4 regions of the Halalkalibacter lacteus genome follow, and region 1 is predicted to be linked to each of the others. Evidence: riboswitches for the same ligand, from Rfam matches in the RefSeq annotation. Region 1 holds a riboswitch; each other region holds the start of a gene.
The links. A riboswitch is a leader RNA that binds a small molecule or an ion and turns the genes downstream of it on or off. The one in region 1 is predicted to bind S-adenosylmethionine.
Positions count from the first base shown of each region.

Region 2: linked by a shared signal. The riboswitch ahead of metK (methionine adenosyltransferase) and the one ahead of SAZ04_RS09015 (homoserine dehydrogenase) in region 1 are both predicted to bind S-adenosylmethionine.
Region 3: linked by a shared signal. The riboswitch ahead of SAZ04_RS05585 (transporter substrate-binding domain-containing protein) and the one ahead of SAZ04_RS09015 (homoserine dehydrogenase) in region 1 are both predicted to bind S-adenosylmethionine.
Region 4: linked by a shared signal. The riboswitch ahead of SAZ04_RS18205 (peptide-methionine (S)-S-oxide reductase) and the one ahead of SAZ04_RS09015 (homoserine dehydrogenase) in region 1 are both predicted to bind S-adenosylmethionine.

Region 1 covers NZ_JAWRVL010000009.1:139,681-147,398, forward strand. Annotated here, with positions in the region: gene hisS (histidine--tRNA ligase) at 1-838, shown strand, start outside; gene aspS (aspartate--tRNA ligase) at 840-2,627, shown strand; SAM riboswitch class I at 2,738-2,851, shown strand; gene SAZ04_RS09015 (homoserine dehydrogenase) at 2,915-4,144, shown strand; gene SAZ04_RS09020 (hypothetical protein) at 4,121-4,426, opposite strand; RNA gene ssrS (6S RNA) at 4,570-4,747, shown strand; gene SAZ04_RS09030 (tRNA threonylcarbamoyladenosine dehydratase) at 4,918-5,679, shown strand; gene SAZ04_RS09035 (RsfA family transcriptional regulator) at 5,801-6,427, opposite strand; gene SAZ04_RS09040 (replication-associated recombination protein A) at 6,725-7,718, opposite strand, start outside.
Region 2 covers NZ_JAWRVL010000035.1:17,481-25,198, forward strand. Annotated here, with positions in the region: gene SAZ04_RS18765 (alpha/beta fold hydrolase) at 1-42, shown strand, start outside; gene SAZ04_RS18770 (phosphatase PAP2 family protein) at 131-661, opposite strand; gene pckA (phosphoenolpyruvate carboxykinase (ATP)) at 1,034-2,614, opposite strand; gene SAZ04_RS18780 (hypothetical protein) at 2,934-3,308, shown strand; SAM riboswitch class I at 3,560-3,671, shown strand; gene metK (methionine adenosyltransferase) at 3,834-5,039, shown strand; gene SAZ04_RS18790 (DUF1540 domain-containing protein) at 5,272-5,427, shown strand; gene SAZ04_RS18795 (gamma carbonic anhydrase) at 5,509-6,033, opposite strand; gene SAZ04_RS18800 (alpha/beta hydrolase) at 6,141-6,923, shown strand; gene SAZ04_RS18805 (tetraprenyl-beta-curcumene synthase family protein) at 7,005-7,718, shown strand, end outside.
Region 3 covers NZ_JAWRVL010000005.1:131,639-139,356, forward strand. Annotated here, with positions in the region: gene mmuM (homocysteine S-methyltransferase) at 120-1,055, opposite strand; gene SAZ04_RS05575 (amino acid ABC transporter ATP-binding protein) at 1,101-1,838, opposite strand; gene SAZ04_RS05580 (amino acid ABC transporter permease) at 1,835-2,557, opposite strand; gene SAZ04_RS05585 (transporter substrate-binding domain-containing protein) at 2,579-3,394, opposite strand; SAM riboswitch class I at 3,762-3,865, opposite strand; gene rlmH (23S rRNA (pseudouridine(1915)-N(3))-methyltransferase RlmH) at 4,213-4,692, opposite strand; gene SAZ04_RS05595 (CxxH/CxxC protein) at 4,759-4,920, opposite strand; gene SAZ04_RS05600 (S1C family serine protease) at 5,033-6,256, opposite strand; gene SAZ04_RS05605 (MBL fold metallo-hydrolase) at 6,522-7,319, opposite strand; gene SAZ04_RS05610 (two-component system regulatory protein YycI) at 7,345-7,718, opposite strand, start outside.
Region 4 covers NZ_JAWRVL010000032.1:22,296-30,013, forward strand. Annotated here, with positions in the region: gene SAZ04_RS18190 (ABC transporter ATP-binding protein) at 1-632, opposite strand, end outside; gene SAZ04_RS18195 (ABC transporter substrate-binding protein) at 652-1,695, opposite strand; gene SAZ04_RS18200 (ABC transporter permease) at 1,708-2,493, opposite strand; TPP riboswitch at 2,555-2,667, opposite strand; gene SAZ04_RS18205 (peptide-methionine (S)-S-oxide reductase) at 2,799-3,176, opposite strand; SAM riboswitch class I at 3,268-3,382, opposite strand; gene SAZ04_RS18210 ((2Fe-2S)-binding protein) at 3,660-4,127, opposite strand; gene SAZ04_RS18215 (FAD binding domain-containing protein) at 4,120-4,962, opposite strand; gene SAZ04_RS18220 (xanthine dehydrogenase family protein molybdopterin-binding subunit) at 4,963-7,284, opposite strand; gene SAZ04_RS18225 (YIEGIA domain-containing protein) at 7,503-7,718, shown strand, end outside.

The sequences.
Region 1 (7,718 bases):
AATGAGTTTGTACGAGGAGTTAGGATTAAAAAATGTGAAGTTAGTATTAAATAGTTTAGGTGATAAAGAAAGTAGAGAAGCACACCGTCAAGCACTAATTGATCATTTTAAACCAAGTATTGGAGAGTTTTGTGAAGATTGTCAAAATCGCTTAGATAAAAACCCTTTGCGCATCTTGGACTGTAAAAAGGATCGTGACCATCCGTTAATGTCAAATGCACCTTCTATTCTTGATTATTTAAATGAAGAGTCTAGCTCTTACTTTAGTCAGGTTAAGACTTATTTAGATCAACTTGGTATATCTTATGTAGTTGATCCAACTCTTGTACGAGGACTAGATTATTATTTTCATACTGCGTTTGAGATTATGGCTGAAGGAGAGGGATTTGGTGCGATTACGACACTTTGTGGTGGTGGTCGTTACACAGGTCTTGTTGAGGAAATTGGTGGTCCATCGACTCCTGGAATTGGTTTTGCTTTTAGTATTGAGCGTGTCATTATGGCATTAAAAGCACAAGAACAAGCAATTCCTGTTGCTCCGAAGTTAGACTGCTATCTAGTTTCATTGGGTGATGCGGCAAAAGAAAAGACTGTTGAACTCCTGTATAACCTTAGAAGTGCAGGTGTTAGTGCTGATAAAGATTATCTAGATAAGAAGATGAAAGCTCAGTTTAAAGCAGCTGATCGCTTACAAGCACGTTTCACAGCAATCCTTGGAGATGATGAACTTACTCATGGAGTCATTAATGTGAAAGACATGGAAACAGGAGAACAGGTACAAATAGAGCTAGAAACATTTATTGATCATATTAAAGAGAAAACCTTAGGAGGTAAGTAGGATGATAGGAAGAACACATCACTGTGGAATGCTACGCGAAGAACATGCAGGAGAACGAGTACAATTAAAAGGGTGGGTACAAAGACGACGGGATTTAGGTCAAGTTATTTTTTTAGATGTTCGTGATCGATCTGGTATTGTTCAAGTTGTCTTTAGTCCTGAAGTAAACCAAGAAGCACTTGCTGTGGCAGAACGAGTAAGGAATGAATATGTCATTGAGGTAGAGGGACAAGTCGTTGTTAGGGATCCGAAAACAGTAAATGAAAAAATTGAAACAGGTTCAATTGAGATCCATGTTGATAAAATGAGTATCTTAAATGCGTCGAAGCCTCTACCTTTTCAAATTGAAGCAGATACAGATGCATCAGAAGATGTTCGTTTAAAATATCGATATCTTGACCTTCGTCGTCCTGATATGCAAGAGACGTTTAAGTTACGTTACCGTACGACGAAGTTAATACGTGACTTCCTTGATGAAGAAGCTTTCATGGAAATTGAAACGCCAATGCTAACGAAAAGTACACCAGAGGGAGCTCGTGATTATCTTGTACCAAGCCGTGTACATCATGGTGAGTTTTACGCGTTGCCACAATCGCCGCAGCTCTTTAAGCAATTGTTAATGGTATCTGGTTTTGAACGTTATTATCAAATTGTTCGCTGTTTCCGTGATGAGGATCTTCGTGCGGATCGTCAACCTGAATTTACACAAGTCGATATCGAAACATCATTCATGGATAAAGAAGACTTGCTTGCAATGACAGAAAAAATGATGGCGAAAATTATGAAGGAAACAAAAGGGATTGAAGTATCATTGCCGTTCCCTCGTCTTACGTATGATGAAGCAATGAATCGCTTTGGTTCAGACAAACCTGACCTTCGTTTTGGTTTGGAGTTAGTAGAACTGTCTGATGTTGTGAAGGATTCAGAGTTTAAAGTATTCCAAAGTGCACTAGCTTCTGGTGGTACAGTTAAGGGATTAAACTTGAAAGGTGGAGCAGACAAGCTATCGCGTAAAGAAATCGATGCTCTTACTGATTTTGTGAAACAATATGGTGCAAAAGGTTTAGCATGGCTAAAAGTTGAAGAAGAAGGGCTTAAAGGTCCAATTGCTAAGTTCTTTGATGAGGATGTAGCAACTGCTCTTCAAGAAGCATTAGGTGCAGAAACGGGAGACCTTCTGTTCTTTGGGGCAGACAAGAAGCAAGTTGTATTTGATAGTCTTGGTGCATTGCGCTTGAAGTTTGGTAAACAGTTTGACTTGATTGATCAAAGCCAATATAACTTCCTTTGGGTTGTTGATTTCCCACTTGTTGAATACGATGAAGAGGCAAAACGTTATGTAGCTTTGCATCATCCATTCACAAGCCCAATAAAAGAAGATATAGAACTTCTTGCAACTGATCCAGGAAGTGCACGAGCCAATGCTTATGATCTTGTTTTAAATGGATATGAGCTTGGTGGTGGCTCTCAACGTATTTACCAAAGTGATATTCAAGGGCAAATGTTTACAGCACTTGGGTTCTCTGAGGAAGAGGCGCGTGAACAATTTGGCTTCTTGTTAGAAGCATTTGAATACGGCACTCCGCCACATGGAGGGATTGCGTTAGGTTTGGATCGTCTTATTATGCTTTTAGCTGGTCGTACGAATTTACGTGATACAATAGCTTTCCCGAAAACAGCAAGTGCAAGCTGCTTATTAACCAATGCACCTGGTGAAGTGAGCGTCGAACAGTTAATTGATCTAAATTTATCCATTATTGGTAAGAAGACAGAAAAGGTAAATGTGTAAGAGGTCCGAAAAGGTGAGTTTACCTCTTCGAACAAGAATAAATTAGTTTGACAGAAGGCAATAGGTAACGTATAATCATTGTTAATAGAATTTGAACGTTTGAATATTCAAACTTATCAAGAGTGGTGGAGGGAACTGACCCGTCGAAGCCCGGCAACCTTTTTGCAAGCCATGCAAAAAAGGTGCTACTTTCAGCAGAATGATTTTATTCTGGAAGATAAGTGAAGGCAAAAAACCTTTCCTTATCAGGAGAGGTTTTTTGTTTTATAGAGAGAGAGGGACATGAGATGATACGAATAGGTTTAATAGGATTTGGAACAGTTGGTAGTGGTGTATATGAACGATTGCTACAGACTAAAGACCAAATCAAGCAATTACTAAAAAAAGATATTGAAATTTCAGCGATATTGGTAAAGGATAAACAAAAGCGGCGAGCTGAGAAAGTCGATGCATTTGTGACAACTAGCTGGGAAGAGTTTTGTGGAATAGCTAAATTTGATGTTATTTTTGAAGCGATTGGTGGGATTGAACCAGCTTTCTCATATACCGCAAAGTGGTTAGAAAAAGGGGTACCGGTAATTAGTGCAAATAAGAAACTAGTGGCTGAAAAGGGAGAAATTCTTGAGCAGCTAGCAACTGCCCACTCTACTTATTATGGCTATGAAGCAGCAGTTGCAGGAGGAATCCCGATTATTAACTCGTTAAAAGGAACTCTTACGACTACACCTATAACTAGAGTATCTGGGATCTTAAATGGAACAACCAATTATATGTTAACTGAAATGATTGAAAATCATCGTTGCTTTACTGAAGTGTTATTGGAGGCGCAAGAACTAGGGTATGCTGAAGCTGATCCTACAGATGATATTGAAGGGTTTGATGCCTGGTATAAAATTCGGATTCTAAGTCGTCTATGTTTTGGAAAGTGGTCACCTGTTACATCATTCTATCGAAAAGGTGTATCAAGCATTGAAGATTGGCATGTTGAAGTGGGAGAGCGTCTTGGTTTTAAAGTGAAGTTAGTTGCTGAAGCATGGAGAGGCGAATCAGGGGTGAAAGGTCGTGTGACTCCGGCATTTTTATCACCAATTGAACCGTTAGCGAACGTCAGAGGGGTTACGAATGGAATTTCTTTAGAGGGTGAATCCATTGATCAACTTCTTTTTCTTGGACCAGGAGCAGGAAAAGAAGCTACAGCAAATAGCATGGTTGAAGATTTTATTTTCCATGAACGAAGTACAAGTGCATGGAGAAATACAAAAGAAGAAAAATGGGATATGGAGGAGTCCTTTACGCATGCTTTCGTATTCATCAATCATTCAGAACGAAATAAAGCATTGGAATGGGTAAAGCAAGCGGGAATTGCTGTGATTGATACATATGCTCATCATGAGGGGGAAGGTTGGATTGTACCAAGTAACCACTCATCCCCTTTTGAAATGTATCCTATTTATGGTGATATATCGACAAGGAAACGAGAAAAGACAATTCATTCAGCGCAATTCGGGGCGTTCTGATTTAAGCTTTTGATAGGCACTTACTAATGGATAGGCATCATCTTTAATATAATAAGTTCGAACACCGCGGTTCGTGTGTAAATACAAAAAACCCATTGCGTTTAGTTCTGGCTTTTTTCGATAAGAAATGTCAAAGATTGAAGTTAACTCGAATGTATCATCTTTGACAATTAGCTTGTTATCAAATAATTTCATGTCGAATGATGTTTCAATGATACGCTTTTCGGTCCAACCGATTTCTTGGTGAATTTCAACACATCTTTGACTAGCGAGTAGATTCATACAAGGCTCACCTCACATTAATAATTATTAGCTAAACTGTAACATAGGGAATGAGAAATTACCAAATCATTATATAGCTGAATATTCTGATTATGTAATTGACTTTCTAATTTAGTCTTGATAGAATGTATGTAAGCAAGTAAGATTTCCTAAGATGTACGTATGCATCTACGTTTTGAGCCAACAGAATTTGGACGGGAGCTTGCGTTGTAAATGTAATTACAAGCCTTCTTGTAGGGAAGTAAGATCATTTGTACAGAGCACCCACCTGCATAGGAGCAGGTTCAAAACTATAAGTAAAACGGCATTATTGGGATTTCTTACTTTATATGATGAATAAGGAACAACTTCTTTTATAAGAGAGTTGTTTTTTTGTGTGTATTAGGAATGAGCGAAGTGCAATTTGCAAACCCTTTAAAATGCACTTAGACTTTTCATTTTTGCTATGGTATAGTCAATTCCGATAATACCGTTTGGAAGGGGCAAGTAGAATGTTGCATCAATTTTCACGAAATGAACTAGCAATCGGGTATGATGGGTTAGCTCAATTGAAAAATAGCACAGTGGCAGTTTTAGGTATTGGAGGAGTAGGCTCTTTCTCAGCTGAGGCACTAGCTCGTTCTGGAGTCGGTAGGTTAGTGCTTGTTGATAAAGATGATGTTGATATTACGAATGTAAATAGGCAGATTCATGCATTGTTGTCTACAGTCGGTAGACAAAAGGTTGAATTAATGAAAGAAAGAATTCAAGACATTAATCCTGAATGTGAAGTTATTGCTTTAAAAATGTTTTATACAGAAGAGACATACGAACAGTTTTTTAGCTATGGTTTAGATTATGTAATTGATGCAAGTGATACGATAAGTTATAAAATCCACCTAATGAAACAATGTCTAGAACGCAATATCCCGATTATTTCTAGTATGGGTGCAGCAAATAAAATGGATCCAACTCGCTTGCGTATTACTGATATTTCAAAAACAAGTCATGACCCAATTGCAAAGGTTGTCAGAACTCGCTTGCGTAAAGAAGGGATTAGAAAAGGAATCGAAGTTGTCTTTTCTGATGAACAACCAATTAAGATCAGAGAAGAAATTCGTCAAGAGATTGTCTCGGAAGCGGCGGAGCAAGGAAGTATTCGGAAAGCGAAGATGCCTCCATCATCTAATGCGTTTGTTCCTTCTGTAGCAGGACTTATTATGGCTGGACATGTTATAACAAAACTTTTAACAGGAATTGAAATAAATCGCTAAAAAAGTCTCAACAAGGGTCTGACCTCAACTAGTTTGCACTAGTGGTCAGACCCTTGGTTTTAGAGGATGTACCAAAAGGGTAAAAACGACCCTTTTGGTACATCCTCTATTAGGTTAGTTCTTATTTAGCTAGCTTTTCAAGGTTGCCATTCTTGTCCATCTTGAATGCAGCCGTAGAAAGGGACTCCTCATCTTCTAAAATCGCCATACGTCTTGCTCGGTTCATAATTTGAATAAGAGATTGGTAATCCTCTTCAATGATACTATTATCCTGTTTTATTTTCTTCAACTCTCGTTCTAGTTCACGATTACGTGATTCCAGTTCTTTATTTTCTTTAACGAGTTTTTCATTATCACGCTGCAAAGACGGCGATTGAGCATTTGTATGCATGACCGTTTGCAAGTAATGAATGACAGATTCTATTGACATCTCACTATCTAGTGATTGATTCATTCGCTCTATACTAGGTTGAGGTGTCCACATTGATCTCATTTGAGGGTAATAAGAAAAAGAAGCAGCCCTCTTTCGTTCCTTACGTTCTTTCTTTGCTTCAGCAATTTGTTTCATATAGCGATTACGTACTACCGCATTCCAACGGAAGCCACAAGCGGCAGACGTTCGGTTTAATTCGTCGCCTACTTCATCGAATGCACGTAATTGCGTACTACCTTCAATTATATGTTTCAATACAGTTTCTGCTAATAATACATCATCTTCATGTGACCAAGCATCTTGTCTAACTTTCATTCTTGTCATCTCCTTTAATAATTTTCTATCTAGTTGATACCAATTCTGCCCCGATTAACGAACCTTTATACAAGGGTGATAGAAAAAAGAGATGATCATAAATATACATCGTGGATAAGGAGGAGGAGTTGTACTCGTAATAGTAAAGTCAAGGGTTAATAACTCAGTGGAAGTTTATTTTAGCGTGGGAATCTACAATGCTACCTTCAACTCAAAATAAAATAGTGAGTCAGAATAATAAGAAAGAGGTTGAATACTAGAGTTCTCTAGATATTAACCTCTTTTCTCATGTTTCACCTATTCATTTTTTTGAAGTCGTTCATAAATATCTGCTAATGTTCGTTCAAATTTTCCTGTCCGTTTCGGTTCATAATAGGTTGAATTCTTTAATTTATTAGGTAAGTATTGCTGTTTTACCCAACCGTGTTCAAAATCATGAGGATATTTGTAATCGACTCCTCGGCCAAGTTGCTTTGCCCCTTGATAATGAGCATCTTTTAAGTGTTTAGGAACATCTCCCACTACGCCACTGCGAAGATCAGCTAAAGCGGCGTCAAGTGCTTTGTATGCAGAATTCGACTTTGGTGACAAACAAAGTTCAATAACTGCATTTGCTAGTGGAATTCGTGCTTCAGGCAGTCCTAGGCGCTCTGCTGATTCAATGGCAGATAAGGTCCGTGATCCGGCTTGAGGATTGCCTAGTCCAATATCTTCATAGGCTATGACGAGTAGTCGTCTACTGATACTTACTAAATCGCCAGCTTCAAGTAGTCTTGCTAAATAATGAAGAGCTGCATTGACATCGCTACCCCTTATCGATTTCTGAAAGGCTGATAGAACATCGTAATGTGCGTCACCATCTTTATCATGATGGAAGCTTTTCTTTTGAATTGATGCTTCAACTGTTGACAAAGAAATTGTCTTTTCTTCGAATTCATTTGAAAAGGTTGAAAGGATTGCTAATTCTAAGCCGCTTAATGCGGAACGAACATCGCCTCCACATGCTTGCGCTAAGTGAGTAAGTGCTTCATCACTAATATTTATTTTTTCTTTCCCATATCCATTTTCATTGTCAAAAAGGGCCCGTTGTAAGGCTTGTTTGATATCAGTAACGCTAAGAGGCTCAAGTTCAAATATTTGACAGCGACTACGAATTGCTGGATTAATAGAATGGAAGGGATTTGTAGTTGTAGCCCCTATTAATATAAGAAGCCCATTTTCAAGATAGGGTAACAAAAAATCCTGTTTTCCTTTGTCTAAGCGATGAACTTCATCGAGAATGAGAATAAGT
Region 2 (7,718 bases), on a different contig from region 1:
CCCAATGAACTTTATCATCACATTCTTTCGTACATCTCCTAATGAATGATTCCGTTAAGAAGGAGAAATGGCTTCATCATTACTTAAAGGGAGACTCAAAAGGTAGAAAAAACCTTTTGAGTCTCCCTTTTCACACATATATATAATAGACCGCAAGAATAGCGCTGATCGTTCCAAGTAAGGCTCCAATAAAACAGTCTGTTGGATAATGCAAGCCCACATACATTCTTGATACGCCTACAAGGGACGCAAGAGGAATAACGCTTAATGCTAGAAGTGGAGAATGGAGCGCAAATACAACTGCAATGGAAAAAGCGGCAGTCGTGTGACCGGATGGAAATGAATAGTCTTTTAATGGATTTCGGCATATATTGACATTAGGTAAAGTAAGATAAGGGCGTTTGCGGCCTGATAGTTTCTTAATAATTTGAACAGCAACAAAACTTAAGCTTAAAGATATAAAGGCGTCAATTGCCCAGTAACGTACATCATTTGCAAATATGAGCATGATGAAAAAAAGCAATGATAGTGAGAAGCCTGCCCCACCAAGATGAGTAATTTTTGGGAAGAAAACGTCTAACGTTTTGCATCTCCACTGTTGATTTACGACGAAAAATACTCGATCGTCATTTGTGGATAACCAGTTCGCAATTCGATTCATAGAAAACACTCCATCAAGTAAGATTCAATACGATACTCTGGAACTACCATTATTATAGTATCATTCTTTTGAGCTCATGTTGATAGAATGTTGATTTTTTAAAAGATAAGAATTTATCAAATGTAATTCAAAGAAGCGTGAAAGCCTACCGATAGAAGGACAATGGCTCACAAGCTGCACGTCGGACGAGAAGAACCCCACTTGTCGTTATACTTTAAAATAGGCAGTGGCTCTGCTCATTGGAGAAGGCTATGAAGATGTAATCAATAGGACGAAACAACTATATTCAGCTTGAAGGAGGGTCAATATAAGATAAGAAGGTCTGGCCCAACTTATATAAGTTGGGCCAGACCTTTTTTTGTGTATATGGATTTACTTTGGACCAGCTTTTTTTATGCGATCGCTAATAGAAGTAAATTTGGTGAAATTTTGTTTGAAATTAGTAGCAAGTTGTTGTGCTTTTGCATCATATGCATCTTTATCATCCCATGTATCACGAGGTTGCAGAACGTTATCAGGAACACCTGCACAATGAAGAGGAATGTGTAAGCCAAAGATAGAATCTGTAACAGTTTCTACTGTCCGTAATTCTCCTGATAGAGCAGCTTGAACCATTGCACGCGTATATTTTAAGTTCATTCGTTCGCCTACTCCAAATGAACCACCAGACCAGCCTGTATTTACAAGGTATACATCGACATGATGCATTTCAATCTTTTCCCCTAACATTTCTGCATAACGAGCAGCTGGGAGCGGTAAAAATGGTGCACCAAAACAAGTTGAGAAGGTTGCTTCTGGCGATGTCACGCCACGCTCGGTTCCAGCTAACTTACTCGTGTATCCAGACAAGAAGTGGTACATTGCCTGTTCTTTTGTTAGCTTACTAATAGGCGGTAGAACACCAAATGCATCAGCTGTAAGAAAGATGATCGTGTTGGGGTGTCCAGCTACACTTGGTGCTAATGCGTTTGGAATAGCCTCAAGTGGATAAGCAGCTCTCGTATTTTCTGTTAAACAAGTATTATGATAATCTGGTTGGCCTGTCTGCTTATTTAGAATGACATTTTCAAGAACAGAACCGAAACGGATTGCATTCCAGATTTGAGGCTCTTTCTCCTCTGTGAGGTTAATGCATTTTGCGTAACAACCACCCTCGATATTAAACACACCAGTACTTGACCAGCCATGCTCATCATCACCGATTAATGATCGATGTGGATCTGCTGAAAGCGTTGTCTTTCCTGTGCCAGATAATCCGAAAAATAAAGCTACATCTCCTTCATTGCTCGTATTTGCTGAACAGTGCATCGACAGGACGTCTTGCTCTGGAAGTAAGTAGTTCATAATGGAGAAAATCGACTTTTTCATCTCGCCTGCATATTCTGTACCACCTATTAAAACAATACGTTCTTCAAATGACACAATAACAAATGCTTCGGAACGAGTGCCATCAATGGCTGGATTTGCTTTAAACGATGGTGCTGAAACAATCGTGAAGGCCTTCTTTTCATTATTATATTTTATTTCTGTTGGCCTAATAAATAGTTGGCGAGCAAACACTTGGTGCCACGCGAATTCGTTGATTACTTTTAAAGGTAAGCGGTATAAATCGTCTGCACCTGCATACCCATCAGAGACAAACAGTTCCTTGCGGTTACCTAGATGTTCGATTACTTTATGGTATAGAGAGGTGAAGACTTCTTTCTCAATTGGTTGGTTCACAGTTCCCCAGTCAATCTTGTCTACAACACATGATTCTTTGACAATGAATTTGTCCAGAGGGGAACGCCCTGTGTACGCGCCAGTTTCAACACTAAGTGCACCTGTTGAAGTCAATGTCCCTTCACCACGTATTAAAGATTTTTCGATTAGTGAGGAGATTGGTAGATTAAGGTGAACATTGTCTTGATTCACTAAATTGGCTAATTCTGATTTTAGGCTTATTGTTTCCATTGTCGCAAAATCCTTTCTTTTACATAAATTAGTTACCATTTTTTATAAAACTTGTTTATTAGTATAACACATTAAGTTTAATAGTCTATACTATTATAAAATTTTTTCAAATGTGCTAGTGAATCAAACATCTTTATAAAAACAAGCGTGAGCCTATTCTTTCATCGCCCCTTTCAGAGGGGGCGCTTCATCAAGTCACTTCTTAAAAGTTGGGTCATGTAAGCAAGGAAGAATGATAAGTGTAAATACGAATGACGTTCCTATTTTTAGTTTCTATGCATACGATGTAGCTAAAAGGAAGGAAAGGAGGCGTTTGTGTTTGGACCAAGTATCAATGCTTGATTTGGCGACAGTTTCCGCAGTTGTTGCAGCTCTTGTAACTGTGATCGGAAATGCATTTGGTGTTGAAAAGCAGTATCGGGCTCTTTTGGCAATTGGTATAGCTGGTATACTTTGGTTTATCCCAAGAGAATGGGGAGAGCAAGTTTTAATGGCTTTGATAATCGGGCTGACCGCAAGTGGTGTGTATAGTCAAGTGAAACCGAGAGATAATGAAAATGAACTGATGAGAATGCAACTAAGAGAAGACATAAGGCAAGAGCAGGAACGAGAGCAAGAGCGCAAGCAGCGTGAAGAATTGCAACGTCAACGTCAGGAGGATCCAGAGCGTAGACGAGATGATACACCTTATTAGGAGGAGCGGAAAAAGATCGATTTTTACCTTTTTCAGTTTCCTCTTTATTAAGGTGAGGGGAACACGGAGCATAGATTCGAAAAATAGCTTACACACTATAGTATTAGAGTGACTATGCTAGTTCAGAGGATGGTCAAACGTATTCTGGCGTAGGACAATCAAAAAAAGATTCCCCTCTCTTTGCTAATCATTTTAGTGTGAACAGGTTGACAGCATACGACATGTGCGATATGATATGCGTCGAACGGATACTCTTATCCTGAGTAGGCGGAGGGACAGGCCCGAAGAAGCCCAGCAACCAACACTTGTAGCCATGAGTGAAAAGGTGCTAACCTGCAAGGCATTTGTCTTGAACGATAAGAGGCTAAAGGTAAACATTCAACCCTTTTCCTCTTTAGGAAAAGGGTTTTTATCGTTTATACGTCTTTACAGGTAGGTATTTCCCATTCGGTGGGGCATGAGTGCCGTCTCAAAGAAAGATACATGCTAGGAAAGTAGCAGTGTTTAAAGGAGGAAATGATTAGTATGACAGAATTGAAAAGCAGACGTTTATTTACGTCAGAATCTGTAACAGAAGGGCATCCTGATAAAATTTGTGATCAAATTTCCGATGCTATTCTTGATGCAATTTTAACAAATGATCCAAACGCCCGTGTTGCGTGTGAAACGTCGGTAACAACAGGACTCGTATTAGTAGCTGGAGAAATTACAACTAGTACGTATGTGGACATTCCAAAAATTGTCCGTGAAACAATTAAAGGAATTGGTTATACTCGTGCGAAATATGGTTTTGACTATGAAACGTGTGCGGTCCTTACATCAATTGATGAACAATCAGCTGATATTGCTCAAGGTGTGAACCAAGCACTTGAAGCACGTGAAGGACAAATGACAGATGAAGAAATTGAAGCAATTGGTGCTGGTGATCAAGGTCTTATGTTTGGGTATGCCAACAATGAAACAAAAGAGCTTATGCCGCTCCCGATTTCATTAAGCCATAAAATTGCGCGTCGTCTAACTAAAGTACGTAAAGATGAAATTCTACCATACCTTCGTCCTGATGGAAAAACGCAGGTGACTGTAGAATATGATGAAGATGGAAAACCTGTACGTATTGATACAATTGTTATTTCTACGCAGCACCATCCAGAAGTAACACTTGAACAAATACAACGTAATTTAAAAGAATATGTGATTAATCCGGTCGTTCCACAAGAACTGATCGATGAGAATACTAAGTATTTCATTAATCCAACTGGTCGCTTCGTCATTGGTGGACCTCAAGGCGATGCTGGTCTAACGGGACGTAAAATCATCGTTGATACATACGGTGGCTATGCTCGTCACGGTGGAGGAGCATTCTCTGGTAAGGATGCTACAAAGGTTGACCGCTCCGGTGCGTATGCAGCTCGTTACGTAGCAAAAAACATTGTTGCTGCAGGCCTTGCTGATAAATGTGAAGTTCAACTAGCTTATGCAATTGGTGTCGCGCGCCCAGTATCTATTTCAATTGATACATTTGGAACGGGCAAAGTATCTGAAGAATCTCTTGTTACGCTTGTTCGAGACAACTTTGATCTTCGTCCGGCTGGAATTATTAAAATGCTCGACCTTCGTCGTCCTATCTACAAGCAAACAGCAGCATACGGTCACTTCGGTCGTACAGATGTGGAATTACCTTGGGAGCAAACAGATAAGGCAACTGCTTTAAAAGAGCAAGCTGAACTATAAGAAATTAGAAGAGGCAGGCTCATGTGAGAGACTGTCTCTTCTTTTACTTAGAGGTTAGAATGACCGGAAAACACGAGCAATTGACCGGAAAAATATAGGAACTGACCGAGATAACGCATTAACAGACTGGAATGTCTAAAAAGCCATACAAAAGGACTCGCTTTTTTTACGAGTCCTTTTGTATGGCTTTTACCCCTTTTGGCCAAAATGTAAGTAAGAGGGGGTGAGTGATATGGCACAAGATGTGTTATGTGAAGTGAATAACTGTGTATATTGGTCTCAAGGTAACCAGTGTGATGCAGACAAAATTTATGTGGTAAGTCATACGGGTAAAGAAGCAGAGAAACAAGAAGAAACGGATTGTAAAACATTTGAAGCACAACATTAATCGTGAAAGAAAAAGAGCGACGCACTCGCTCTTTTCTTTTTCTATTATTGATAATAATAATCAATCTTATTCATACAGCAACTAATTTTTCATTTCTTCTTTGAGTTGTTTATAATATTGCCCTTTTTCTACATATTCACGTCGAATGCGTGCCATGTCATCAAGATCTTCTTGAGTTAGGCCACGGATGACTTTAGCTGGTCTGCCAAAAGCCATTGTATTAGCTGGAATCTTTTTACCAGGAGGGACAAGGCTGCCTGCTCCAATAAAAGCGCCCTCTCCAATCTCTGCACCATCTAGAACAATTGAGCCCATACCAATTAAGGCTTTTTTGCGAATTGTACAACTATGTAACATGACTTGGTGACCTACCGTTACATCATCTTCAATTATTAAAGGGTATTTCGGACTTTGATGGAGCATAGATTGATCTTGAATGTTAACACGATTACCGATCATTGTAGGTGATACGTCTCCTCGTATAACAGTTTGAAACCAAATACTTGATTCTTCCCCGATTGTAACATCACCAGTAATGGTAACACCATCTGCTATAAAGGCATTTTCAGCAATGACAGGGAATTTATCTTGATATCGATAAATCATATAGACACATCCTTTTCGTTTCGTAATAAAATCGCTATACTTATTTTAACGTATATTTGCAGGTCATGGTCCTATTAAAAAATTGATTTGCTAAGGAGGAATACATAATGTGGAAATGGGAAGTGACTGATCCAAGAGGTGCCGTAGTTGTTGTTCACGGGGCTGGAGAACATCATGGAAGATATCAATGGCTCGCCCATAAATGGAATAGTCATGGTTTTGATGTTGTCATGGGAGATCTTCCTGGACAAGGAAAAACAAGAGGGAAACGTGGACACATACAATCATTCACCCAATATCTAGATTCGGTTGAAGAGTGGATCGAAGAAGCACGAATCAAAGGATTGCCTGTATTTTTATTAGGACATAGTATGGGCGGTCTCATTGTTATTCGTACACTAATGGAGCGAAATGGCGCGATGATACAAGGGGTGATATTATCTTCTCCTTGTTTAGGCTTAAGCAAACCACCAGCAAAAACAAAAGAGTTTGCAACGAAAATGTTGCACCGAATCACACCGTCATTGAGTCAAAATTCAGGGATTCGTTCTGAGTTAGTAACACGTAATGAAGACATACGTGAACAATATTTAAGAGATGAGTTACGAGTTAGTAAAGTATCGGCAAGGTGGTATCAAGAATTATCAAAAGCGATGCGGATGGCTCACAGGTATCCTGAAAAGTTACCAAACATTCCTCTTCTAGTCTTGCAATCAGGTGAGGATTATGTAGTAAATAAATATGAAGTAAGGGATTGGTTTAATCAGTTAACGTTAACAGAGAAATATTACAAAGAGTGGGATGGACTTTATCATGAAGTGTTTAACGAGCCAGAAAGAGATGATGTTTTCCGTCATGCGGTGGGATTCGTAAATTTATTGCTCCCATAATAACTGTCGATTTGTTGTCATTGTATGTGACCTATGATTGTGCTAAGGTTCTTATTATGAAATTGATTAGGAGGAAAGCTGTTGAACGCCCCGACAAAACCAATCCCATTACTGATGAAGATTTATAAAGAAGTAATTCCAACTGTCCACAAATATTTCGATCCGTGGAAGCAGAAAGCGGCAACGATTCCGGATCCCGAACTTAGAGCTCAAGCACTTGATTCTCTTGAAAAAAAAGAGTTTCATTGTGAAGGAGGAGGAGTTTATGGTCTTGTGGCCAAAGATCGCTTTGAAGACTTGATTCAGTTTATTATTGCTTATCAAATTGCATGTGATTACCTTGATAATCTATGTGATCGAAGTCCAGCACTTGATCCAAATGACTTTCGTTTACTACATCAATCGCTTTTGGATGCCTTAACTCCTGGTGCGGAATTGAAAAATTATTATCAATATCGAACGGAACAAGAAGATGGTGGGTATTTACATGCCTTAGTGAAAACGTGCCAAGATATTCTTATAACGTTTCCAGCTTTTGATAAGGTGCAAGCCGGTATGTTGGAATTAAGTGGTTACTACGGTGATTTGCAAGTGCATAAACATGTGAAGAAAGAAGAGCGTATCCCTAGGCTTGAGAGCTGGTTTGAAAAGCATCGTCATAAAGTACCTGAAATGACTTGGTATGAGTTTTCAGCTTGTGCCGGGTCAACCTTAGGAATTTATACATTAGCTACGTATGCAACAAAATCCGATCTAACGCAAGAAACGGCTAACATATTAAAAGAAGGTTACTAT
Region 3 (7,718 bases), on a different contig from region 1:
TGTGTTAAAGTGACCAGTTTAAATCTGATCCTAAACGCCCAATAAACCTGTTAGATAAAGAGGGATCGGACCCTCCATATGGATGTCTGACCCCTCTTTAACCTATTATTATTACTACCTCATTTACGAGCCCATATAGTAATGGCTGTAATATCCTCAGGGTTTGTTCTACAACAACCTCCGATTATTTGGGCACCAGCTTCATACCAACGTTGTGTGTTAGAGGTAAAATGATTTGTTAAAGACTCATCACCCCATGTCTTACTTGTTGCATCATATTCTTCACCTGAATTAGGATAAACAATTATCGGTTTAGAAGTTCGACTTTTTATCTCTTTAATTAAAGACTCTATAAAGTGTGGTGATGAACAATTTATACCAATCGCAGCTACTTGCTCTTCTCCATCTAACCACTCCGCACAACTGGAAATTTTTTCTCCATCACTTATGTGGTAGTCATCCTTTGCACTAAAACTGAACCAAGCATAAACCCCTGAGAATTCCTTTAGTACCCTTGTAATTGCTTTAGCTTCTACAAGACAAGGAATTGTTTCACACGCTAAAATATCTGCCCCCGCTTCAACCAATACCCTTATCCTTTCTTTATGAAAGGTCACTAATTCATCTTCGTTTAAAGAATAATTACCACGATATTCAGAGCCATCTGCAAGAAAAGCGCCATATGGACCTACAGAGGCTGCAACTAACGGTTTCGGTCTGTTAGACTTATCATTTAACTCTGTCCAAAATTCGTCACGAGCCTCTGCTGCAATTTGAACAGACTTTTTGATCAATCCAATTGCCTCTTCCTCAGTCAACCCTCTTTCTTTATACCCTTCAATAGTCGCCTGGTAGCTAGCAGTAATAGCACAATCTGCACCTGCTTTAAAATAATCTAGATGAACCTTCTTTATTAATTCCGGATTTTCCATTAATATTTTTGCTGACCATAAACGATCATTCAAATTACATTCATACTTCTCAAGCTCTGTAGCCATTGCTCCGTCTATAATTATGATAGGAAAGTTATTCAAAATTTGTTCTATTGGGTTCACTTCTTACTCTCCTTCCCATGTCTTAACTCATTTTAATATCTTTTATTAGTTCCTAATTACTTTACTTAAAAATTTCTTCGTTCTTTCAACACTAGGATTATTAAAGATTTGTTCAGCAGTTCCCTCTTCAATAATAGTACCGTCTTCCATAAATATTACACGGTCAGAGATCTCACGTGCAAAATTAAGCTCATGTGTAACAATTAACATCGTATTTCCTTCATTTGCTACACCTTTTATAGTTGTCAAAACTTCATCAACTAACTCTGGATCAAGAGAGGAAGTCGGTTCGTCAAACAATAAAACTTCTGGATTGAGTGCAAGTGCCCGAGCAATACCAACCCTTTGTTGTTGCCCGCCCGATAGCTGTGCTGGATAGTGACTTAACCTATTATTTAAGCCAACTCTTTCAAGAATATCTATACTTATCTTTTTAGCTTCATCCTTATTCATTTGCTTAACACTTGTTAAACCAATCATCACATTTTGTAACACTGTTAAATTTTTAAATAAATTATATTGTTGAAAGACCATTCCTGTCGAAGTTCTTAAAGAAAAAATATCTGTCTTACTTGCTGATTCAACATTTACTCTTTTATCACTAACCTCAACGATTCCACTAGTAGGCTGCTCCAAGAAATTAATGCATCGTAAAAGTGTTGATTTACCTGAGCCACTTGGACCTAAAATAGAAACAACCTCTCCTCTATTAACGGTAAGGTTAATCCCCTTTAGCACATGCTGGCTATCATAGTACTTATGAATATTTTCCAACTTAATCATGAAGCAATCCCTCTTTCATATCTACGAGCTCGCCTCTCTATTTTAACTAGCAATCTCTCAACTATAATACAAAGAATCCAGTAGATAATAGATACAGCAATATACACCTCAAAGAATGCTAACCCACGAGAACCGAGAATTTTGGCTTGTCCCATAATATCTATAACACCAATAATAAAAACAAGAGAAGTGTCCTTAATCGAACTAATAAACACATTTCCAATGTTAGGTATTGCTACTGCCAAAGCCTGTGGGAAAATAATTTTAAGCATCATTTGTGTAGGGCTCATACCTATAGATTTAGCAGCTTCAAATTGCCCACGATCAACCGACTCAATAGCAGACCTAATTGTTTCAGACAAATAAGCACCCAAATTAATAGAAAATGCTAATAATGCATATACTTCAGGGGCTATTATATTAACATCTACGTATTGAAGCCACCCATATTCAGTCTGTAAATAGTAAATAATCTTAGGTATTCCGTAAAATACAAGATAAATTTGAACTAATAGAGGAGTTCCTCTGATAAAAGATATATATAAAGAAGAAATTACCCTTAATACTGGAACTCTATATATTTTTATAAGTGCTGTACCAATCCCAATAAATAAACCCAAAATTAATGAACCTACAGCTATCCCTACTGTAATAGGTAGCCGTGAGATAATAGCAGGAAAGCTTTCTATTAAATAATTAATATCTAGTAAATTCTCCATTTTATCTTTCCTTCTCCAAACTTATTCAGGGATATATTCTCCACCAGTCCATTTTTTTGACAGTTCAACTAACGTACCATCTTCCTTAAGTTGTTTCAGAATAGGATCAATTAGTGCCTTTAACTTCACGCCCTGCTCCTCATTCTTGAATACGATTCCCATGTTATCATTAACTAGAGACTGTCCCACAATTTCTACATCTAAATCATACTTTTCCAAAACTGTATTGATCATAATAGGATCATTTACATAGGCATCTATACGACCGTTTTGTACATCTTGCAAAATTTCCGAAGGGTTTCCACTTTCGCTATACTTTAAAACAATATTATTATCTACTTTTTTGTTATGTTCTTCTAGCAATAATGTATAAGAATCTCCTGCTAAAGCTCCAACATTCTTGCCTTCTAAATCCTCTAATGTTTGAATATCTTCTCTGCCTGCTTTCACAACAATAACCGTTTCTGCTGCAAAATAAGATTCATCGGTAAATAAGTACTTTTCCTCACGTTCCGGTGTTTTCGCTACTTGATCTGCTATTGCCTGAATTTTATTTGACTCTAGTGCAAGAAACATACTATCCCAAGGGGTGGCAACGAACTCGAATGTATAACCATCCAATCTTTTATCAATTTCTTTGACAACTTCTACATCATATCCTGTAAGTTCGTTGTTCTCATCTGCAAATGCAAAAGGAGGATAATCATTTTGTGTTCCTACTAGAATTACTTGATTGTCAGTTACACTAGTTGCTTCGTTTGACGAACAACCATTTAATATTCCAATTACACCTAATAGTAAAAACATGGATACAAGTAAGTAATATTTTCTTTTCATTTTTTAAAGCTCCTTTTTTTATATAAAGTAATAAATCAATTTAATGTTGAAAAAAGCAATACTATATTTATATTTTTCCTAAATATATAGAAGCGAAGTCCCATGTTTTTTGAATAAAATATTATTTCAGGGATTACTAGATATTAAACCGCTTCTATTATCATTCTGGTTCTTAAATACCAATCCTCTCTTTTTTAACGCTGATTACAGTAATCTATCTATATAGATTCTAGTTTATTTAGATCAAAGTAAATTTCCCACCCCTACCAATCTGTGAAGATAGTTATCCTATACTTTACCTCTTCTCTCTTAATCCCCCTTTATATACAAAAAAGCCCCCTTCAATCGGAAAGAGGCTTTAATCTAACCCTTATCTCTCAGAATGAAACACTCTGCAGGAATTAGCACCTTTCATAAAATGATGGTTGCTGGACGTCATCGGGCCTGTCCCTTAGTCTCTCATGATAAGCTATTTAATTTTTGACATATAAAGATATTATTTTACATTAAGTCTAATGTCAAATACATTTTTCTACTATTCTAAATTTATACAAAATGTTTTATATACAAGTGGAACTTATATACAACATACAGCGTTTAAATTCACTTTCATAGGCTTTTTTAAAATAAGACAACATTTTGCAATGACTACTTCCTATCCCCCTTTTGCCAAAGTATTTACTATTAAATTTATATCATTAAATGAGACCTGTTTATTTTTTATCAAGTCTCATTTACCTCTTGTTAATAAAAGTCTCTTTACCTATTACTTTTTTAATATGAGTTCATATATCTCATCAAAGCAAAAAAAACCTCATTTACTTATGGTACGGTTCACCCCGATTAATCCGAAACGCCCGATATATCTGCTCCACTAACACCAACTTCATTAACTGATGGGGAAACGTCATCTTCGAAAAAGATAGACTCTCATTCGCTCGTTTCATCACTTCATCACTTAAGCCCAAAGATCCTCCTATAACAAAGGCAATTTTGCTTTTTCCATATGTAGCAAGCTTATCAAGGTTGTCTGCTAGTTGCTCTGATGTGAGCATCTTTCCTTCTATCGCCAGAGCAATAACATGCGTATCAGGATGAATTTTTGCTAAAATCCGTTCTCCTTCTTTGTCTTTTATTTGCTTCATTTCAGCCTCGCTTGCTTGCTCAGGTGCTTTTTCATCTGCTACTTCGATTAGCTCGATTTTTGCATAAGCTCCTAATCTCTTTGTGTATTCATCTATCCCGAGCTTCAAGTATTTTTCTTTTAATTTCCCAACTGTCACAACTGAGATATTCACAATGTGCATAACCTCCTTAAATGTTATCCACAACACTTATCCACATATCAACATTGTGAGTTTATATTACATGTCCACTCTATAGATGGCCGCGTTCTCACAAAAACTGCAAGTTGTGGATAACATTTCACTGTTTTCATCTATTTTTTCCACTATAGGAGCTAATTCTCGTTCATCTATAATCATATCTATCGCTAATTCTATGTGTTCATCGCAAGCATAATACATATCTAACGTCCTTTCTTTTACAACTTTCCCATTATAGCATACCCATTATCCACTGTGGATAACTGAAAACGAAAAGACTGTTGAGCTTATTCCCTCAACAGCCTTTATCTTATTAAAAACTTTGTTGTTCTGCTAATTGTACTTTAATAACTTCACGAGATCCATCTCGGTAAACTGTGACATCTATTTCATCGCCTATCCTTTTTTCCGAATAAAGATACTTTCGTAAGTCATGTCCGTCATTGATTTCCTTATCATCAATCTTAACGATTACATCATACTCTTGTAAGCCAGCTCGCTCAGCTGGAGATGTTGGTGAAATACTCGAGATGACCACTCCACCTTTTATGTCTTCAGGCAACTTTAATGTTTCTTGCCAATAAGCACTTGGAATTTCACTAAGTGAACGGATGCCTACGCCCATTTGTGGACGACGTACTTCCCCAATGCTTTCTAAATCTTCAATGACTGGAATCGCGATTTCAGTCGGAATCGCAAATCCAATTCCTTCAACAGCGCTTTGCGCAATTTTCATTGAGTTGATGCCAATAACTTGGCCTTCAATATTGACTAATGCCCCGCCGCTATTACCAGGATTAATCGCTGCATCTGTTTGAATAACTTCGGCATGCCAATCAACTTGACCATTTCCAGTTAAATCAACGGGAATGCTTCGCTCCGTTGCACTAATAATTCCTTGTGTCACCGTACTAGAAAAATGTAACCCTAGTGGATTTCCAATTGCTAACGCAGGCTCACCGACACGTAATGTACTTGAGCTACCAAATTCCGCTGTCGTTTCAACATCACTGCCATCAATTTCAAGAACAGCTAAATCTGTAATAACATCACTACCTAGTAATTTAGCTTGTACTCTTGTTCCATCTGCTAGACTCACTTCTATTTCATTAGCGCGATTGATTACATGGTGATTTGTCACAACATACGCTTTATCACCACTCTTTTTGTAAATAACCCCTGAACCTGTTCCTTCATTTGCTTCTTCTGAAAAGAAATTCGACTGTTGCATGTTAATTACACCTACAACCGCATCAGAAACGCTATCAACCGCCTGTGTCACATCGGAATTTACGTCTAGATTGACCGTTTGGCTCAGACCTTCTTGAGGTGATTCCGAATTAAATACAGCCGAAGAATCAGCCTCACTATTAATCTCGTATGGTAAAAGGCCGAAATGAGAGAGCGCAGGTATTGTGAATATTACGACAAGCCCTCCGAAAACCGCACCAATAAATGCTGCCAAACCTGTTGATGTGCGTTTAGAACCTCTACGTCTACTTTCTTGTTCTGACACATGTTCATCATAATACCCCATACAATTGACACCACCCTTTTTCCTATATAAAAAGAAGTACTTTGATTTTTATTATAATAAGAAATATCCTAAATACTAGTGACCTGCTTATTTTTCGTATATTTTTTATACTTATTCTATAATTGCCAACAAAATTGACGTATAATCTCTAAATCCTTATAAACCAAAAAAACCATTCTAATTGAGTTTTCTTGAGCACTATTACTTTTAATTGATTCTCTAGTTGGGCGGCACAAAAAGGTAACCTGTCCTTTTGACCTAAACTCTATGAAACAACTGCAAGCGCCGTTGGATTTTGCGGGTCTGTATCATATAGCTGAAATTGCTCACCAACAGCCATTCCTTGCTCTTTTAATACTTGTTCAACCGATAAACGTGCTAAGTCTTTCATGTTGTTATCAAGGCTTAAATGAGCCAAATAAATACGACTCGTATTATCTCCAATGACTTCTGATAGAGCGAGTGCAGCATCTTCATTTGAAACATGACCAACATCACTTAAAATTCTGCGTTTCACACTCCATGGGTACCGCCCCATCCGCAGCATATTCATATCATGATTGGATTCAAATATAAACATATCAGCCTTTTCAATCGTTCCTTTAATTCGTTCGCTAACATAGCCCATATCTGTTGCTAACACGAGTTTCTTTCCCGCGTGGTGAAACGTAAAAAACATCGGTTCAGCCGCATCATGCGACACACCAAACGATTCAACATCTATATTTCCAAATGACTTAACTTCCCCTGTAGCAAACGTAAATTTTTGTTCAGTAGCTAAATTCCCAAGCTGCCCATCCATTGCCTTCCAAGTCAATTCATTAGCATAAATAGGAAGTTTATGCTTTCTAGCAAAAATACCAACACCTTTTATATGATCAGAATGTTCATGGCTCACTAAAATTCCATTTAACTCTTTTGGATTACGATTTATCCGTTCAAAAAGCTCGTCCATTTTCTTCCCACTTAAACCTGCATCTATAAGTAATCGTTGCTGCTCTGTCTCTACATAGACAGCATTGCCTGTACTGCCGCTTGCCAGTACACTAAAGCGTAATGTCATAAAAACACCCTTCCCCTCTAACTACCTAAGTGAGCTGCTGTACAGTCCCACCAATTGCGTGAACTAGATACGTATCGCCATCTACAGTCACACGCCACATTGGAGCAAATACTTGAACATCTCCTGTTGGGCTAAAAAAGCTATAATAACCAAACTGAACATCTGTAATCGTCTGATTCATTCTTACTAATTGATCATTTAATAGAACTTCAATGGCCTTTAAACTCGAGTACATTTCTCGTTCTTCGCCATCTTGCAACTCAAACTCTAAATATTTCTGCTGATAGCCAATAATTTGTAGGTTATCGTCAAGATGAAGAATTAGTGGCTGGTCATCAAACGTATATGCCGTTTTCTCTCCATACGCTTGGTACAAAAATACTTGATTTTTCACTTGAT
Region 4 (7,718 bases), on a different contig from region 1:
ATGACCTCTGTCGGACGAGGAGCTAGCACATAAATACGGTCTGATAAGAATATCGCTTCATCAATACTATGTGTGATAAATAAGACGGTTCGTTGCATTTTCCTCCATATTTGCAACAGCCAACTATGCATTTTTTCACGAGTTAACGCATCCAGAGCGCCAAAAGGTTCATCTAATAACAATAGTTCTTTTTTATGCAAAAAGGTTCGTAGCAACGCAGCTCTTTGTTTCATTCCTCCCGACAAGACGTCCGGATAAGAATGCTCATATCCTTCTAATCCAAACAGCGGAAAAAGAGAAAGTGCCTCTTCCTTTACTTGTTCTGTTTGTTGCTTCGTTATCATTGGACCTAAAAGAACATTTTCTAGCACGGTTTTCCATGGGAATAATAAGTCCTTTTGCATCATGTAACTGCTATAACCACGTTTCCCAATTATATTCTGACCATCTAGCAAAATTTCTCCCTCATGCGGAACTTCAAGGCCCGTAATTAAATTAAATAATGTACTTTTGCCACAGCCACTTGGTCCAATTAATGAAACAAACTCTCCTTTTTGAAGAGACAGGTTTATTCCTTTAATAACGGGTTCCCCGCCAAACGAATGCTGCAGATTGCGAATGCTTAGTTCCATATACACTCCTAATTTCTCATTAAGGTAAGAATTTATTTGTCATCGCTTCTTCAGTCGATACTTCTGTTTCAATTAGTCCAGCCTCAAGCATCCAAGAGGAAAAATTATCCCAAATGTCTTCACTTTGAATGCCCCACTTTTCTGCACCCCCTTGATAACGAGGGCTTAGCCAATTTTGTGACGCACGAATAAGTTCTTCATCTGTTTCCGGGGTAGCCGCAATTAACATCTCTGCTGCTTCCTCTGGTTGTTCAATCGCAAATTCATATCCTTTTGACACAGCTCTTACAAATTTTTCAACTAGCTCAGGCTTCTCTTCAATGACAGCATCGCTGCTAAAAATAACAGGAGAATAATAGTTAAAGACAGGATCAATATCTTTAAGATAAATCATATTAATGTCTTCACCACGAACTTCCGCTTCAATCCCCGTCCAACCATAAAAAATCCATTGAAAATCAATGTCTCTCTTCGTATTTGCAAAAAAGTCAGCTGAACCAACAATGACATTTTCAACAGTTGAAGGATCTACCTGATGCTGATTTAAAACCGTGTTCAAAATTGCCTCTTCCTCAGCACCACCAAAACCGCCATATGTTTTCCCTTCAAAATCCTCTGGTGATGCAATCTCTTTTTCAACTGGAGAAGCAAAACCAGATGTATGCTCCTGAATCACAGCTGCGATCGAAACGACTGGAATATCTTTTGATCTAGCAATAGTAACACCAGTTTGAGATCCGATCCCAAAATCAGCTTGTCCTGCCGCAACAATTGGTACAGCACCTTCCATCGCAGGTTCGATAATCGTTAAATCAATTCCTTCTTCTTCAAAGAATCCTTTTTCTTTGGCGACATAAATACCGGTATGATTCGTGTTCGGTACCCAATCTAACATAAAGGTCGCTTCAACTAATTCTGAAGATTCAACCTGCACCTCTCCCCCAGCTTCTGATTCGATTTCCGTCTCCACTTCTTCACCTTGACTTGACTCTTCTACTTGATTGCAACCAACTAAAACAAGCATGATGATCAATAACAAAAAGGTACTTACTTTCTTTAACATCGAATTCTCTCCTCAATTCATTTTTTTATATTTGTGAGACTTATGTTTCCACGGCATCATAACTCTACCTAGGAAAACAACAACTAAAAATAACAGGCAGCTTAATAGTGAAATTAATACAATAACGACGAAAACTTTGTCTGTTGCAAACGAGCTTTGAGCTTTTATTAAATAAATCCCTAACCCAGAACTTGCACCGACCCACTCTGAAATAACAGCTGCTAACACACTATAAGTCGCTCCGATTCTCAACCCTGTAAATAGATAAGGAAGCGCGTGTGGGAATCGAACAGAATAAAACACCTGCCAAAATGACCCTCCCATTGATCTGACAAGCCGAATCATATCACGATCACTTGATTGCAGTCCCTCAACTACACTAACGACAACCGGAAAAAAAGTCACTAAAGCTACGACAAGCACCTTAGGAAGAATTCCGTACCCAAACCAAATAATAAGCAAGGGGGCAATCGCAATAATAGGAATCGTTTGCGAGAATAAGAGAATTGGATAAAAACTTTTACGTAAAAACGGCGAGATATCTAATATAAAGGCCATCACTAACGCAACCGCAATGCCTAATAAGAAACCAAGCAGCGCCTCTTTCGAAGTCATCCAAATATGTTCCGGTAATAGGTGCCACGTTTGAAACAACGTATGAACAATCAAACTGGGAGCTGGTAAAATCCAGTTTTCAATCTCCCAAATCCTAACAGCCACTTCCCATACCACGAGAAAAATTAAAATAGCGCTGATCGCAGGTGCAGCTGAACGGACAAACTGACGTAAAGAAACCATGTATACCTCCTTTCGCAAAAAAAGCCTACACACCACAGAGGCGTGTAGACTTACATATCACACGTAATTCTAATAAACATCCCTCCGCAGGCATTACCCAGATCAGGTTTAAAGGGTCGATATCTTCATCGGAATATCCTCTCAGCCAGCCTCATAGCTCCCCTATTAATTTTCATAATTTTTCCTTCGAAAGCGTAACACACATTCTGAATTACAGCAATATTCCGTTCTTTCCAACTGAACAAGATTACTCGTCGTGTAATTGCTTCACAGTTAACTTAAGTATTCTTTCATGTGAAGTTTAATTAGGATATTCGTTTGATCTCTTCCAAGCTAGTAATATGTTTCCATACTGGGGTAATTTCTGTAATAATTTCATCTTTTAAAATATGTTTTAGTTCGTTTTTCTTTTGTTTAGCTATTGTTAATTGATTAATAGTAGAAAAGAAAATGAATGATTGATTTTTAACTTGCTGACCTTCTCTAATTATTGGGTCATGCAAGTCAAAAAACAAATCTAATAATTCGTTATAGGATACTTTCCAAGGATCAAACCATATTTCTACTAGATCTACATTTGCCCGTTTTAAATGCCCTATTTGAACATATTCAATACCACGAAAAACTGTAATAAACGCTTTTTGACTGAAAAACTCACTTGCACCAAACACTGCTTTTTCCATTATTATCGCTCCTCCTGAGCGATAAGCCTCTCATCCATTCAAAAAAACCTCTCTTTAATTTAAAGAGAGGTTAGTATGATTAAATACATTGCTCTCATCTTTCAAAGGTAACACCTTTGCAGGAATTAGCACCGTTCAAGTCAATATTTTGACTTGATGGTTGCCGGGTTTCATAGGGCCTGTCCCTCTACCACTCTGGATAAGAAGTTTATCGCTATTTAATTTTTTATTCTTTAACAACTTTATTGTTACTAATCTTATCAACCACTTAGCTAAAATTCAAGTAATATTTTAAAAATAATGATAAAAGTTGCCCTCTCTAATAGAGAAATGCGCTTGATTATTACAGATAAAAAGAAAATTAGTTAGTAAAACTATGGATTATCCTGCTTAACCTCCTAATAATAATTACTAAATTAGTATCCCAACAATTGATGAAGTAATACAGATTTAATGGTTTTATTATTTTGAACATAGAAAAGCCTATAGATTCTTATGGGGACTTGATAACACTGATGTTATAGCCTCTTTAATTTCTTGATACCCTGTACAACGGCAAATATTAGATTCTAACCAATCCTTAATTATCGTATCATCTGCATTTGGATACTTTTGAATTAATGAATTGCAATTCATAATAAATCCAGGCGTACAATAGCCACATTGGAACGCAAACTTTTCAATAAACTGCGATTGAATTGGAGCGTTTTTAAGCCCTTCCACCGTTGTAACTTTTTTATCTACTGCCTCAACAGCAAGCATTAAACATGACTTCATTGAATCCCCGTCTATATCAATGGTACAAGCACCACAATCACCATTTAAACAGCCAGGTTTTGCCCCGGTTAACCCTAGCTCCGCGCGTAGAACATATAATAATGTATCCGCATATCGTGCATATATCGTACGATCTTCACCATTTATATTTAATGTCATTTCACTTTTATGCATTTCCCTCTCCTTCCCATGCATCTAATACATCAAGCAACGTATTCTTCAATACAAACTGCCGGTATTCTGCAGAACCTTGAACATCATCGAGAATAGGTGCAGGGATTCGTTGTATCGCTTCTTCAATTCTTGTTTCTTTAGATAATTGTTTATTATTTAAACTTTCTTCTATTAACTGATTACGAAAAGGAAATGAACACAGCCCGCTAAAAGCCACTTTGATGTATTCATTGCTAGTAAGTGCCGCAACTGTTAACAGTGGATATCCAACATCCCACTGTCTCCGCTTTTTCACACAAAGAAAAGGCAAATCAACCTCGCTCTGTTCTGTAATTGTTTGAACAAGGAACTCCCCTTTTTCTAATTTTAATTTCTGATTAAACACTTCGTTTATAGGAAGCTGTTTTAAGCCATTATGACTCGCGATTACGACCTGACTATTTGTTAATAAAAGCGGCAACACAGTTTCTCTGTAAATAATGTTTGCACAAATATTTCCACCTAAGGTGATTTTATTCCGCGCGGTATGGTCAGCAATTTCCACTATTGCTTTGCTTAAAAATGGGAATAATTGCACCTCACGGATCTTTGTCAAAGATTGTGCTGCTCCTATAATAACTTTATTCTCATTTTTTTTTAGCACAAGACACTCAAGAATTCCTTTAATATCAATGACAGCACCCGTAATAATTTGATTAACCCTTCCTAATGTTATCACTTCTGTCCCGCCTGAAAAATAGATAGGTTCTTTTCCTTGTTCATCCAATGATTGAAATAATTGACTCGCTTCTTCAATAGATGTCGGTTTATAATATTCAAAATCATATGAGATCATTTATCCCCCACCGCCTTTTACCTTCCAGATTACTTCAGGCGTAATCGGCAGTTTATTTAGATCTACTCCAGCAGCCATTGACAGGCTGTTAGCTAGCGCTGCAGGCATACCAATCAATCCGATTTCACCTACTCCACGCGCTCCGTATGGACCATCAATATAAGGTGTTTCTAGAAAGTGAACGACATATTCGGGATGATCGCCATAACGATACGGAACGTATGTACGCAGACGAGGATTAAGAACTTTTCCATCCTCGCTAAATACAAATGTTTCACTGCTACCAAAATTTAATCCCATACTCATCGCACCCATCACTTGTCCTTTTGCCGCTTTATTGTTTAATACCTTTCCGACATCGATGACAGAGTATGCCTTAAGTATTCTATAAGTATAATCTCTCGTATCAAACTCAACTTCTACACCTTGTGCACCTACTGTATATTCTGGACCTGGTTTACCTTGACCGGTTTCATGATCAATATGAGTTAAATGCCTTAACGTATAACTGCCTCTACCAATCACTTGCCCTCCAATTGAATAGCCACTTGGATATTTATAGCCATAACAAACATCTTTCACATTTATAAACGTATCTGGCTCATCACGAACATAGACCATTTCATTCCCTACTTCTAAGTCATCAGGTGAGCACATCAGCACACGCGAAGCAATATCCTTTAATTGTTCAGTTGCATCATCTGCCGCTTTCAATAAGGCTCTGCCTGCCATTAAAGTCCCCCGGCTCGCAACCGTTTTCCAATGCTCAGGTGTTGTTTGTGTATCGACTTCCATTTTGACATGAATATTATTGATATCCATTTTTAGCTTTTCAGCTAGTAATTGTGCCAGTACTGTTTTCGTACCCGTCCCAATTTCAACAATCCCTGACATTACATTGACACTGCCATCAGCATTAAAAGTTACTGTCACACCAGAGCTAGCCTCTGAGTCAATAGTTGACGTTTTCCAAATACAACTAACTCCTTTCACTCTAATTTTGCGTTCACTTATTTGAGTAACCTGTCCGTCTTTCCAGTTCATTAATTGCTTTAACTGATCGATACAGTTAGGCAAATTTCCAACCGTACTCTGATTAAGGCGAGTTTGAGTCGGAGTAGTATCGCCAGGCATAATTGAATTTTTCTTTCGAAAGTCAATTGGGTCCATGTCAATTTTTTGAGCGAGCATATCCATAGCTCTTTCAAACACAAATAATAGCTCAGAATGACTAAAACCTCTGTACGCTGTTGCATATGGATGATTTGTATAAATACATAGCGAATCACACCATACATTTTCAATATGGTAAGGTCCCGTACAAGTCACCGCAGCAGCTCTGCTTACAGTCGCTCCTTTATCGGAATATGCCCCGCTATCAAACATGTACAAAATTTCAGCTGCCTTTATTTTCCCATCTTTTGTCGCTCCGAGCCTTATGTTTGCATCAAGTCCTATATGTACTGGTGATGTGATCATGTCTTCTTCTCGTGTATTAACAAGTTTGACTGGCCTGCCTCCAACAGCAAGTGTTGCCATATATGCGATGAGTTCTAGTTGTACGCTTACTTTTCCTCCAAACCCACCCCCTACTAGCGGAGTCTTGACAATGATTTTCCCTTCCTCAAGATTAAAATAATCACTCATTAATTTTTTGATCATATAGGGGGATTGAGTTGAAGAGGAAAAGACAACAAATCCGTCTGGACGGATTTCTGCTATCACACACCTTGTTTCCATTGCGATATGGTCAGAAGGAGCAAAAGAAAAGCTAGCCTCTACAGTTGCTTCACTCTCAGCCCATCCTTGTTCCATATTCCCTTTTCGAATTTTCGTACGATCGGCAATGTTCGTATTCGGCTCTGGATAAACATGTTCTATTCTTTCATAACTAGTTAAATTTTCATGGACTAACATAGCATCTGGAAGAAGTGCTTCCTTCGGAGAATTCACAACTGGTAGTGGTTCATATACCACTCCTATTAGTTCAGATGCTTTTTTTGCTTGAATTGGACTATCTGCTATGACTGCAGCGACCGGTTCGCCGTGATACCGTACCTTATCAAAGGCTATTGGAGGTCGGTCGCTAATTTCCTCTCCTGTTAGCGGGAATGGCTGTCCAATAAGTATCGCTCGAACGCCAGGCACTGCACGCGCCTTTTCCGTGTCGATTGCCTTTATTTTTGCATGAGCATAAGAGCTTACGACAAGTTTAATATGTAACATCCCTGATGTTGAATAATCATCTGTATATTTTGCTTTTCCCGTTACCTTTTCGAGCGCTTCTTTACGATAGATACTTTTTCCTATGCTCCAACTCATGAATTTCACACCACCTCTAGAACTAATGCTAGATTTTAAATACTGACAACCTCTTTTAGTTAGAAATAATGATACATTTACTTATTATTGCTTTTCCGAATCATATTCATTCACGGCCAAAAGGAAAACCTCTCTTACATACAATAATAACTATTTGTATAAAAATTCTGATCTAACAAATTCTATCATCAGACTACTTAGTAAGGAGCCCTAATAAAATGTCAAATAACAATGATGTGATTTCACCTGAACTATTAGTCCTTATTATTACAGCAACTGTTATCGGCACATTAGTACGTATTTTGTCCATTAAACTAGATTACAGACAGTACCCAAATTATCCTAACGGCTACCTAATTCATGTTGTGACAGGGGGTCTTGCTGCAGCAATAGGAGCCTTTATCATTCCGGCATTAATGGCAAAGGAATTTACA